Regions from separate parts of the Staphylococcus simiae genome, predicted to be linked through region 1. Evidence: riboswitches for the same ligand, from Rfam matches in the RefSeq annotation. Region 1 holds a riboswitch; the other holds the start of a gene.
What was found. A riboswitch is a leader RNA that binds a small molecule or an ion and turns the genes downstream of it on or off. The one in region 1 is predicted to bind FMN.
Positions count from the first base shown of each region.

Region 2: another riboswitch for FMN. It lies ahead of ribD (bifunctional diaminohydroxyphosphoribosylaminopyrimidine deaminase/5-amino-6-(5-phosphoribosylamino)uracil reductase RibD); the one in region 1 lies ahead of J3R86_RS05945 (ECF transporter S component).

Region 1 is NZ_CP071589.1:1,340,068-1,346,925, forward strand. Features, by position in the region: gene J3R86_RS05935 (helix-turn-helix domain-containing protein) at 1-592, opposite strand, end outside; gene J3R86_RS05940 (ferredoxin) at 700-948, shown strand; gene J3R86_RS05945 (ECF transporter S component) at 1,428-1,973, opposite strand; FMN riboswitch at 2,036-2,169, opposite strand; gene J3R86_RS05950 (ATP-binding protein) at 2,386-4,140, opposite strand; gene J3R86_RS05955 (response regulator) at 4,121-4,846, opposite strand; gene J3R86_RS05960 (pseudouridine synthase) at 4,979-5,716, opposite strand; gene scpB (SMC-Scp complex subunit ScpB) at 5,709-6,251, opposite strand; gene J3R86_RS05970 (segregation and condensation protein A) at 6,244-6,858, opposite strand, start outside.
Region 2 is NZ_CP071589.1:1,767,336-1,774,193, forward strand. Features, by position in the region: gene J3R86_RS07930 (alpha/beta hydrolase) at 1-153, opposite strand, end outside; gene J3R86_RS07935 (proline dehydrogenase family protein) at 388-1,386, shown strand; gene ribH (6,7-dimethyl-8-ribityllumazine synthase) at 1,563-2,021, opposite strand; gene ribB (3,4-dihydroxy-2-butanone-4-phosphate synthase) at 2,034-3,239, opposite strand; gene ribE (riboflavin synthase) at 3,250-3,882, opposite strand; gene ribD (bifunctional diaminohydroxyphosphoribosylaminopyrimidine deaminase/5-amino-6-(5-phosphoribosylamino)uracil reductase RibD) at 3,890-4,933, opposite strand; FMN riboswitch at 5,063-5,199, opposite strand; gene J3R86_RS07960 (FAD/NAD(P)-binding protein) at 5,341-6,831, opposite strand.

The DNA of each region.
Region 1 (6,858 bases):
CAAACATCATAGTAACTAAATTGTTCATTTCAAACTCATACAATTCAAGAGGATTAATATTTTCAATTAAACTAACTTGTTGTCTTGTATACATTGCTTCTTCAAATCCTTGCAAATAATAATGTAAGTAGCATGTCCCTTGTTGACTAATGGCCTCAAACAGTTGATATAATTCTTGTTTAAATTCATTTGTTTGATTGTGTTTTACAATATCGTTATACACATATTTGACAGTTTCTTGAATTTTATTATTATGTGCTATAGGTATAAATTTATAACATTCCTGTTCAGTATTTGAAATCGTTTGGACTAATAACTGCAAGGCATTGAACGTTTGCGCCATACTATCAAATGTAAATCTAGGATGTGTTATGATATTAAAATTTTTAATATTTTGTTGCGATTGTTCTAAAAATCGCTCAAAAGACGGATATTTTAAATGCGGTAAACTATGATATAATGACAACTGTTGTTGACTACAAGCGTCAAAAAATGTTTGGTGAGATTTCTTACCACTTAAAATATTAAATATGCTTTTATTCGTTTTATAGTTATGCGTTAGCTGTTGCGCTGTTTTTATAATATGTTGCAAGTTAAACCCTCACTCTGTAAAACTTTTAAATTGAAAATACACGATAGGATGCTTAAAATTAATGATATGTTTCTATTTTAGCATTTTTATCAAAGGAGGCGAAGATTTTGGCAAAATATACAATCGTTGATATGGATACTTGTATTGCATGTGGTGCATGTGGTGCAGCTGCTCCTGATATATATGATTACGACGACGAAGGTATTGCATTCGTAATCCTAGATGATAATCAAGGTACTGCTGAAGTACCAGAAGAATTATATGAAGATATGGAAGATGCACTAGATGGTTGTCCAACAGATTCAATAAAAATTGCAGACGAGCCATTTGATGGTGACGCATTAAAATTTGAATAATTATAGATAGTATTATGTCGGGTTAGTTTTGCTAACAATTAAGAGAGTGTTCAGACTACAATCATGTTCTGAACACTCTTTTTTTGTTATAAGTTACTAATTTAAATGGCTTTAGGACGATTCAATAACAGAATTTATTTTAAAACAACTATTTCTGTCCCACTCCCCTTATCAAATTCATGTAATAAAATGAATTAACCGATATTTTAATGCATACAATAAACAAAACGGGTTCTCTATTTATCAGGACTAATAAATAAAAAATAAATAATTTAATATATAAATTGTTTTGAAGCCGAGACTCCTGAGGGAGCAGTGCTAGTCGAAGACTACAGGCTGAGACAGCACCCTAGGAAAGCGAGGCTTAAAAAATAATTATGTATCAGTCCAATTTGGAAGAGAACCACAAAAACGAGATAACCATAAAAATTTATGATTATCTCGTTTATTATTATATTTTTTATTAGTGGTGTTACTCATTATATTCTCTGTAAAAAGCCTTTAAGTCTTCTATATAACAAGACGAATATAACAGAAACAATAATACCTTTTATAATATTAAATGGAATAACACCTGACACAATAACAACTTTAAGATTGTTTACAACATCACCTAAGTTAAAAATCATGCCGTATAATGGTAGTAGCACGAAGTAATTTAATATACTTAGTACAATAGTCATCACAATTGTTGCCACTATTAAACCAGTTATTAATGCTTTATTTGAACGTTTATTATAATAAATAGCGTAAGCAGTTAATAAGAAACTTATACCTGCTAAAAAGTTAGCTAATGGGCCGACTGGATCACCCATATTAAATAAATAGTTTAGTAAATTTTTGACTAGAGCTACAATAATACCTGCAGCTGGACCAAAAATAAAAGTTGCCAATAATGATGGTACATCACTAAAATCTAAAGTTAAGTACGGTGGTAAAAATGGTATTGGAAACTTAATAAAAGTCAATACAAAAGCAATTGCACTTAACATACTTATAGTAATGAGTCGTTTATTTTGTTGCATATTCAATTTTCTCCTTCCATTCATCTCGTACAGAATAGGAGGAAAATTGTACAACAATAGACCTCCATCTTCTCCCATCCAGACTATACTGTCGGCTCTAGATTCACACTAGATCAGCCACTACTTCAATCGAAATAGCAGGTCGCAGGCTTAAATTACTGCCGGTTGGGACTTTCACCCGACCCCGAAGATGAATTTTCAATTATTTTTTACTTATTTATCATAGCCCATAACATTTTATATCTCAATACTTTTGCTCCAACTTTAACTTAGTGATTTTAATTAGTTAAAAGTTGAAATATGCACTAACACATTTTGAATCAAAGATAACTTTGATAGGACTATATTATATAAAAAAGGATTAAAATGTTATTTCTGAAACAACACTTTAATCCTTTTACTATAGTTCTATTTAAGAATGGGCTTTCGGCAATTTAATGATAAAGGTTGTACCTTTACCCCATTCACTTTCAACATCAATACTTCCACCATGTTCTTCAATAATCATTTTACATATAAATAATCCTAAGCCAGTACCTTGTTTACCTCTAGTTCTTGCTGCATCTACTTTATAGAATCTTTCAAATACTTGCTGTAAATGCTCAGGTGCAATACCTGTCCCAGTATCACTGATATATAGCACATCTTTATCGTTTTCACTATCACAAGTTATAGTAATACTATCACCCGATTTAGTATATCTTGAGGCATTATCAATAAGATTGGTTAATACTTGTTCCATTCTATCCATATCATAATCCCAAAGTTTATCATTGCAATAATCAAAAGTCATCGTTAAACCTAAATCTATAGATTGTTGTCTATATTTTACTTTCATTTTATCTAATAATATTGCAATAGGTTGTATTTCTTTAACTACGGTTAAACCTTCTGCATCCATACGTGCTACATTTAACAATTCGTTAACTAATCGATTTAAGCGTTTAGATTCATCTAACACAATTGCTAAGGAATCACGTATTTCTTCAGGTTCTGTAACAATACCATCAACAATAGATTCTGTATAACCTTGTAACAATGATATAGGTGTTCGCAATTCGTGTGATACATTAGCAATAAAATCTTTTTTCATTTGATCCAAGTTATGTTCATTTGTCATATCTCGAATTGTTACAACGATGCCACTTTTACCACCTTGTTGGATTTTATCGATATATGATGTGATAACTACATAAAATCTTGTATTCATTTCTAAATCACGTATTTCTGTTTGTTGTGATATAAACGTATCTTCTATTTGTTGTTCCAATGCATTTTTGGTCATGTCATCCATATTTAAAGTTATATCTTTAGCCATTTTATTCGAAAGTAAAATTTCTCTATTTTCATTAATTCCTAAAACACCTTCAACCATTGAATTGATAAGACTATCTCGAATATTTGTCGATGTAGACAGTGCATCAATATGTTCTTCTATTTCTGTACTCATTTGGTTGAAAGTTCTAGATAATTGTCCAATTTCATCGTTTGTTGCGACAGTAGTTTTGTTCGTATAATCCCCTGCGGCTAAACGTTGCGCTTGATCTCTTAAATGACGCAATGGCTTTGTAATTCGTGTAGATAAAAAGAAGGCAAAAATTGTTGTGACAATTAAAAAGATTACTGCAGTTATAGTTGTAATGATTGTAATAGCGTTGTTGGTATCTTCGATAGATTTTAAGTCTTTATAAATAAAGACACCACTATAATTACTGTTACTATTCTTTTGTGCTTTAGTTGGATAACCAACAAGCATATACGATTTAGAATTACCTTTGTCATTAATTGTGACATTTTTAGTAATTGATTTACCTTTATCGAAAACATCATCGAAATCATTATATTTAGTAATTTCGTTTAACATTTTAACTTTTGTCTCAGACAATGCTTTTGTTCGATGATTATGTTTATTATTTATAATCATTAAACCACCAGGATTTTCAATTAAAGTTTGGCTGTATTTAATTGCTTCTGATTTATTATGTGATTCTTCGACCAGTGAACTTATGCGTTTAGCATCTTCTTTTATAGCATCTTCAGTATCCTGAGTGAAATAGTATTGCATAAATGTAATTAGAGCAATACTTAAGAAAATTAAAACTGTCGTTACTATTAAAATAATAGTTAACCACAGTTTAATTACGACACTATTTAGTCGGTTCATCATTCGCATTTACCTCGAATTTATAACCAACGCCCCACACAGTTTGAATCATTTGTGCAGCATCATGAGATACTCGATTTAATTTTTCTCTCAAACGTTTAACATGTGTATCTACCGTTCGTAAATCGCCATAAAATTCATAATGCCATACTTCTTTTAATAATTGTTCACGGTCAAAAACTTTATTTGGTGTTTTGGCCAAATAAATTAATAATTCATATTCTTTTGGTGTTAAATTAACTTCTTCTCCGTCAGCAAGTACGCGATGTGCATCATTATCTATTTTTAAATGTTTAAACTCTATTACATCTCGCGCGTGAGGTTCACTTTGATCTACAGTTGTAGATTGCGTTCTTCTAAGAAGTGCTTTAACACGTAAGACGACTTCTCTTGGTGAAAATGGTTTAACAATATAATCATCTGCACCAGACTCAAAACCTTCCACACGGTTAGTTTCTTCTCCTTTAGCAGTTAACATGATGATTGGTGTTTGTTTATGTTCACGCAATTTAGTTGCCACTTCTATACCATCTATCTCAGGCAACATTAAATCGAGTAGTATGCAGGCATAATTATTTTCCATAGCAAGGTCTAAAGCTTCTTTGCCATCACTTGCTTCATGGATTTCAAAAGATTCTCTTTCTAAATATAATTTTAGTAATCTTCTGATTCTATCCTCATCATCTACGATAAGTATTTCGTTTGACATACAGGTTCTACCTCCCACACTGTGCTTTTCATTACATACATATTATAGCATAGGAAAACGTATTCAGTTATTAAAAATATAAAATTTGTGAAAAAAATCTCAAACTTTTTGTTTAATACATATTTTTATACATTAATTGCCATGCTCTGCTAAATGTCTCATCACTTTAACTTCATGAGGTGTTAACACACGCTTATCTCCAGCATTAAGACCAACAATATTTAAAGGACCATATTCAATACGGCTTAATTTTGATACATGATGACCAAAATGTTCGAACATTCTTCTAACTTGTCGATTGCGTCCTTCAGTAATTGTTATTTCAACTAACGTTGTATTTTTATCTTTATCTTGCTTTTTCACTTTAACTATGGCTGGTTGCGTTAAACCATCTTCTAATTCTATACCTTTTTCTAAAGCTTTAACTTCTTCTCTCATTAAATAGCCTTTTAATTTCGCAACATATTTCTTTTTGATTTGGTATCTAGGATGTGTCATTAAATTAGTAAATTCACCATCATTTGTTAGTAATAACAAACCTGATGTATCGTAATCTAAACGACCCACAGGATAAATACGTTCTTCAATTTCTGGAAAATAATCCGTAACAACTGTTCTATCTCTGTCATCAGATACACTAGAAATAACTTGAGCTGGTTTATGAAACAACATATAAATTTTATCTTCTAGTTCTATTTTAATACCTTCAACTTCAATTACATCGGAAGGTTTAACTTTTGTACCAAGCTCAGTTACCACTTGACCATTCACTTGTACCTTGCCATCAGTAATTAATGTTTCTGCTTTTCTTCTTGATGTATAACCACTATTAGCAATACGTTTTTGTAATCTTTCTAATTCCTTAGTCATTATTTTCTCCTTTTTGATTGACTAAATTACTGAAAAAGTCATCCATTTCTTCTTCGTCTTCCTCAGTTGTCGGTAAATCTTCAATATTTGAGATGCCAAAAACATTTAAAAATAAATCAGTAGTAATGAGTTGTTGACTTCGTTCTCCATTAACCAATTTGGCTTCTACTAATCCTTTGGCTATTAATGTTTTTACTGCACCATCTGAGTTAATACTTCTAATCATTTCAATGTCACTTCTGGAAAGCGGTTGATTATAAGCTATAATTGATAGTACTTCCATCGCAGCTTGAGACAATTTCATTTGAGACTTATGTTCTATTAATTGTTCAATGTAACTAGCAGCTTCTTTCTTCGTTGTTAATATAACCGTTCGACCGTATTGTTGAATCATCAAACCATTAGATTGATAGTCAGTAATTAAATTTTCTAAGTCATGTTCAGTAACATCTAATATTTCTAATAGTTGTTTATGCTCAATACCTTCATCACCAGCAGTGAAGAGTAATGCTTCTAATATTCCTTGTTTATTCAAAACTGTAGTTCACTCCTCTTACAATATTAATATCTTCAAAATTACGTTGCTGTTCAATATTAATAATTCCTGATTTTGACATTTCTAAAATCGCTAAAAAGTGAGTAACTACTTGTTCAATAGGTTCAGTAAATGTAAAAAGACTGAAAAAATTAAAATGTTCTTTATCTTTTAGTCTTGTACGAACTTGATCTGTTGCTTGTTGTATCGTGAAGGTCTCTTTTCTTATTTCTACAACTTTAGGCGTGTTTAACTCAACTCTATTTTTAACTCTTTGATATGCTACGATTAATTCCGTTAAATCTATAGTGTGATTTGGATCCCAAGATTCATCACTTTCTAAATGACTCAAATCAGTTGGTCGCTTCGTATAATAAAAATCACGTTGCTGTTTCATATCATTTAATATTACAGTATATTCTTTATAATTTTGATATTCTATTAATCTACCAACCAAGTCTTCACGTGGATCATCGTCAACATCAATGTCATTTCCTGATTGAGGTAATAATAATTTACTTTTAATCATTAATAATTCAGATGCCATGACTAAATATTCACTTGCCAAATTAATTTCCAGTTGTTTCATCGCATGAACATATTGCAT
Region 2 (6,858 bases), 430 kb from region 1:
TTGCCCTTGTCCTGGTAAATCTCCCATAATTACATGATAACCATTTCTACGCAACATAGTGATGACATAGGCATATCTTCCAGTATGTTCTAACAAATTGTGAGCAATAACTACAACGCCTTTCGCATCATTCTCTGCTTCCCATTTCCACATTCTTCTAATGCCCCTTTTTTCAATAAACTTCAATATAGTAATTATAGCAAATTCTAACTATTTTATGCCATTTATAGTAATTACTCCATGACTATAGTTTGACACAAGATGAATTTCACAAGTTGTCAGTGTAATTATACAAAAATAAATTTGATTACATTCTATGAAAACGCTTTCTACAATAAATTTTTCGTGCTAAAATTATTTTAAACATAAGGGTTTGGAGGAATAGCAATGCCATTACTAAAAAATTTTTTTATTGCTTTATCAAACAACAGTTATTTAAATAATGCAGCTAAAAAGGTAGGTCCTAAAATGGGTGCCAATAAGGTAGTTGCAGGAAATACAATTCCTGAATTAATTAATACGATAGAAGACTTAAATAATAAAAATATTGCTGTGACTGTTGATAATCTCGGAGAATTTGTTGGTACTATAGAAGAAAGTTTACATGCCAAAGAACAAATATTACAAATTATGGATGCCATTCATCAACATAATGTTAATGCACATATGTCTGTTAAATTAAGTCAGTTGGGTGCAGAATTTGATTTAGAACTTGCTTATGAAAATTTACGAGAAATTTTGTTGAAAGCAAATGAATATAACAATATGCATATTAATATAGATACAGAAAAATATGCTAGTCTGCAACAAATTATTCAAGTTCTTGATCGTTTAAAAGGTGAATTTAGAAATGTAGGGACAGTTATTCAAGCATATTTATATGATTGTCATGATTTAGTTGATAAGTATCAAGATTTACGTTTACGTTTAGTTAAAGGTGCGTATAAAGAAGATGAGTCAATTGCATTCCAATCAAAAGAAGATGTAGATGCCAATTACATTAAAATCATTGAGCAACGTTTGTTAAATGCTCGTAACTTTACATCTATTGCGACTCATGATCACAATATTATTAATCATGTTAAACAATTTATGAAAACACATCACATTGATAAAAATAAAATGGAATTTCAAATGCTTTATGGTTTCAGATCAGATTTAGCACAACAAATAGCCAATGAAGGTTATAACTTTACTATTTATGTCCCATATGGTGATGATTGGTTTGGTTATTTTATGCGTAGATTAGCCGAACGTCCTCAAAACTTATCATTAGCAGTTAAAGAATTTATAAAACCTAAAACAATTAAACGAGTAGGTATGGCAACTGTATTAATATCAGCATCATTATTATTAATAAAACGTTTTAAACAAAGTCGTCGTTAATCAGTTATCTTCTTAAAATAGAAGTCTAATTTATTAGAAAACCCTTTTTAATGTTAACAAATATGAAAAAAGACAATTCCTATCAATTTTCCATAGAAATTGTCTTTTTGTCTTTTCGCCAAGAAGCTAATGTACCACACTCTTATGTGCTAATCCATTTATTACTAACATTTCATTTAAAAGGACTTCAATAGATTTGCCATTTCTATAGCGCTAACTGCAGCTTCAGCACCTTTATTGCCAGCTTTTGTACCCGCTCTTTCAACAGCTTGCTCTATACTTTCAGTTGTTAAAATACCAAAGATAACTGGCACTTCAGTTTCGTCATTAACTTTTGAAACACCTTTAGCAACTTCATTACATACATAATCATAATGTGACGTTGCTCCTCTAATAACACAACCTAAAGTAATGACTGCATCATACTTGTTAGATTTAGCCAATTTTTTAGCTACTAGTGGTATTTCAAATGCACCAGGAACATAGGCAACATCAATACTATCAGGTTCAACTTCATGTCTGATTAAAGTATCTTTAGCACCTTCCAATAAACGACCTGTTATAAAATCATTAAAGCGACTTACTACAATTGCTACTTTTAGTCCTTTTCCAACTAATTTACCTTCAAAATTCATTTTTTAGCCCTCCTATATTAAATGACCCATTTTTAATTTTTTTGTTTCCATATAATGATGATTGTGTTCCGTTTCAGGAACAATAACTTCAATTCTTTGGTTAATATCAATACCATAATGTTGTAATCCTTCAAACTTACTAGGATTATTACTTAATAAATTAATGTGTTCTACATTGAAATATTTTAAAATTTGGGCTGCAATATAATAGTCTCGTAAGTCTTCATCAAAACCTAGAGCCAAATTAGCAGTCACTGTATCATAGCCTTGTTCTATTAATTCATAAGCACGTAATTTATTGATTAGTCCAATGCCTCTTCCTTCTTGTGGTAGATAAATAATCATACCTCCATGTTCCTCAATATATTGCATAGATGCTTCAAGCTGTGCACCACAGTCACAACGTTGACTATGGAATATATCTCCAGTTAAACATGAAGAATGTAAGCGTACATTTTCAACACTACGTATATCTCCTTTAGCTAAGACAACAATCTCTTCATTACTAGTAGATGTTGTAAAGCCATACATATCAAACGTACCAAAATCTGTTGGCATTTTAACTTTAGCTTTCATTTGTATGTCAACATTATTTTGATTGATAATAGGTTGTTGATGGTGTTGAAGATACTCTATTAAACTTGCAATTGTAATCATTTTCAATTGATGTTTCTCTTTAAAATTTTGTAATTGTTGACCTTTTGCCATTGTGCCATCGTCGTTCATAATCTCACAAATTACTCCAGCTGGTTGTGCGTTCGTTAATTTTGCTAAATCAATTGCTGCTTCTGTATGACCGGTTCTTACTAAGACGCCCTCATCTTCTGCTACTAAAGGAAATAGATGGCCTGGTCTATTGAAATCTCTTGCAACTGTTCGTGGATCAATGAGTTTCCTAGCTGTCAATGTACGTTCATTTGCACTAATTCCAGTGGTCGTTTCTTTATGATCAATACTTACGGTAAATTTAGTACCATAAATATCAGAATTATCATTAACCATTTGATGAAGTTCCAATCGCTGTGCTATTTCTTTGGATACAGGTGCACAAATTAATCCACGTGCTTCTTTAGCCATAAAATTAATAGTGTCATCATTCATCCATTCTGTAACGGCTACTAAATCACCTTCATTTTCTCTATCTTCATCATCAACTACAATGATACTTTGTCCATTTTTCAAAGCCTCTAATGCAGATTCTATATTATCAAAATGCATGATACCCCTCCTAAAAACCAAATGATTTCAATTTATCAAGTGTCAGTTGTGAACGATCTTGCGATAAAATATTTTCAACATATTTGAATAAGACATCTGTTTCTAAATGAACATTATCTCCTAACTTTTTAGTTGCTAATATCGTTGATCGTCTAGTTTCGGGAATTAAATGTATATCAAATGAGCTTGCATGCTTGTCAAAAACCGTTAAACTAACACCATCTACTGTAATAGATCCTTGTTTTACCAATTGATTTAATACTGTTGTACTACACTGAATTGTAACTATCCTCGAATTGGCATTTTCTTTAATTTTTGAAATTTTACCTAATTCATCCACATGCCCTAACACAAAGTGTCCACCAAAACGCCCACTACCACTCATAGCACGTTCTAGATTGACTTCACTTTGTTTTGCTATATCAGCTAAATAGGTTTTATTTTCAGTACCTTTAATCACTTGTACTGAAAAAGAAGACTCATTAAAATCAATAACAGTTAAGCATGCACCGTTGACACTTATTGAATCTCCTATATGCATATCTTCAGTAATCTTATGTGCTTTTATATCAAGTGTTCGTACTGATTGATGCATTCGGACGTTTGTTACTGTACCAATTTCTTCAACGATACCTGTAAACATGTCGTCGTCACTTCTTTCGTAATATTAATTTGATGTTTTGGTTTATTAATTCGGAATGAACAATTTCAAATTGATTACTTTCTGGAATATTAAATACATCATCCGTTTGATAGTATTGATATGTTCCAGATCCACCAATGAGTTTCGGGGCAAAATAGAGAATAAATTCATCTATATAGCCTGATTGGAGAAATTCTGAAGTAATGTGTGGTCCTGCCTCGACTAACAGTTTACCAACACCTTTTTGATATATATCTTGTAAAATTGCTGTTAATTGACACTGTTGTAAATAAATAATATCTATATTTTCTTTATCTGTTGTTAAGTTTGGATTTTCAGTATAAATCCAAATTGCTGTTGATGTATCTTGAAAAAGTTGTTGTCTAAAATCTAAATCGCCTGATCTAGATAAAATGATTTTGATAGGATTTTTACCGTCAGCGAAACGAGTTGTATACTGTGGGTTATCCAATTCTACTGTTCCACGTCCTGTTAAAACTGCATCGTGCTTATGTCTTAACTGATAGACATCTTGTTTTACTTCTTTGTTAGTAATCCACTGACTTTGACCATTATCATTCGCTTGTTTACCATCTAAGCTAGCAGCAACTTTGACTGTTATCTCTGGAATTTGTTGTGCTTTAGCTTTAAAAAAGTATTGATATAAAGACGCCGCTTCTTCATCATATTGATATTCAACTTCTATACCTTGTGCATGAAGAATATCATCACCATGTGTCTCTAATGATTGATCTTTCGTAGCATAAATAACTTTGCTAATTTGAGCATCAATAATTTTATTTACACATGGTGGTGTTGAACCATAATGACTACATGGTTCTAACGTAATATAAATAGTGGCTTCTTTAGCTTGAGTTCCTGCCATATCTAATGCTTGAACTTCTGCGTGTTTATCACCTTTTTGTAAATGTGCACCTATACCAACGATACGCCCATCTTTGACAACAACAGAACCTACCGGTGGATTTATACCAGTTTGACCATCAACCATTTTAGCTAGTTGAATTGCATATTTCATAAATTGACTCAAAATATCACCTCTATAAACAAAAAACCTTACATCTAAATTTCAGATGCAAGGAGTTAAAGTTATCGTTAAATAAGCCTATTCGTTAATTATTTTTAAACGAATATGCCTTATTAATCATGTCGATTGTCGATATTCTTTCTCCCATCCAGACTTTAACTGTCGGCTCTAGATTCTCACTAGATCAGCCATTAATATATAAATTATTAATGGGTCGCAGGCTTTAAATTACTGCCGGTTGGGAATTTCACCCTGCCCCGAAAGAATAATATGAAATTGTTATAGATTATTTGAGTAAGTAGTATCTAAACTACAATTTAAATGATACTATATATACTTTTAAAATACAATTCTTACCATCTTAATCAGTGTTTAGACTCTAATTTCTATAAATTCCACTAGTATTTTACCTATTGTTGATTACGTTCAAATTGTGCTAATGATGTATATAATTGTGATACAGTATTATCAACTTGCTCGACAATCATTTTTACACCATTACGTAATTTATTAACACCGTTTGTCATTTGACCAATTGCAATAACATTAGTTAACGTGCCGTATCTTGGACTGATCACTTGATTGGTTTCAGGAATAATCTGAATACCACCCATTGGATGCGCTTGTACAATTTGTCTATTTTCAAGGTTTAATATCAATTGATCATCTTCGTCTAATTGTGATAAGTGCGTTTTAGAACCTGTCGCATTAATCACAACATTAAATTGTTCTTTATCTGGATAGCCTTGATATGAAAATACAAAGCTTTCATCTTGATAAGAAACATGCTCTAACCCTTTTTTGATGATTAAGGACTCGTCCCTAATCAAATCAATGATAAGTTTAGCTGTTCTAGGTGGCATTGGATTAGAATTTAATTGAATCATCTTCGTATATTTCTTATTAAATATTTTTTGGTCTTCTAAACTAAAACTATTCCAAATCCAATTTAAATTTTCTTTTAAATATTCAATTACACTTTGAAAAGCACCCAACTCCTGTGGTCGTTCTAAATCATAAGTTAAGTCTGCAATATGATCTCCAGTGCGTCTTTCTACTAATTTTTTAAAATCCACACCATAATCATCACACTCTTTTAAAAATAAAGTGACAGCGGTATCTAAAGGTACATTACCGTAATTATCCTTCTTAATTAAATTAAAGCGATGTTTTGTTAAATGATTGAATGTTATAGGTATCATTTCTCCACGTACACTTGGAAGATGTGCAGAACGACTTGTCATTGTAATAGGTAATTTAGGATGATGTGCAGCTACATAACGTACAACATCTAAACTTGCTAATCCAGTTCCAATTACTGCTATATCATCACTACTTTGAACATTATCCAAAGTATTATAAGTAGGATACGGTGTAGGTATATAACCTGATTTTCCTTTTAATTCATAAGGGTCATGATATGCAAACGTACCACAAGTTAAAAATAAATAATCATATTCATGCCATTCATCTCTATTCGCAGTAGTACAAACATAATATTTTAAAGTTGTTTCATCAATATTCGAATTTGTATACACACCTTTAACTTTATGATAAATCGTAGTGATGTTATCATACTGTTCATTAAACATTGATACATATGATTTCATATAATGACCGAAAACAAACCTAGGTAGATAAGTTGGATCATCAAAATGAAAATCACGTTGCTGTTGGTACCATTTCCAAAATTCTTGGTCATCATCTAAGTTTAAACTCATCTTCTTTGACGGCATATTAATTAATAATTCCGAACTATCGTTTTGGAATGGCACACCCTGCCCCATATTAACTTTGTCATCATATAAATCAACGTGTAAGTTTTTAAATTTGGGATGTTTAACCAATGCCCTTAATACACTTACACCTGCTGTTCCCATACCAATTATTGCTACACGCATTATTGTTCATCCTCTATACTGTTAATT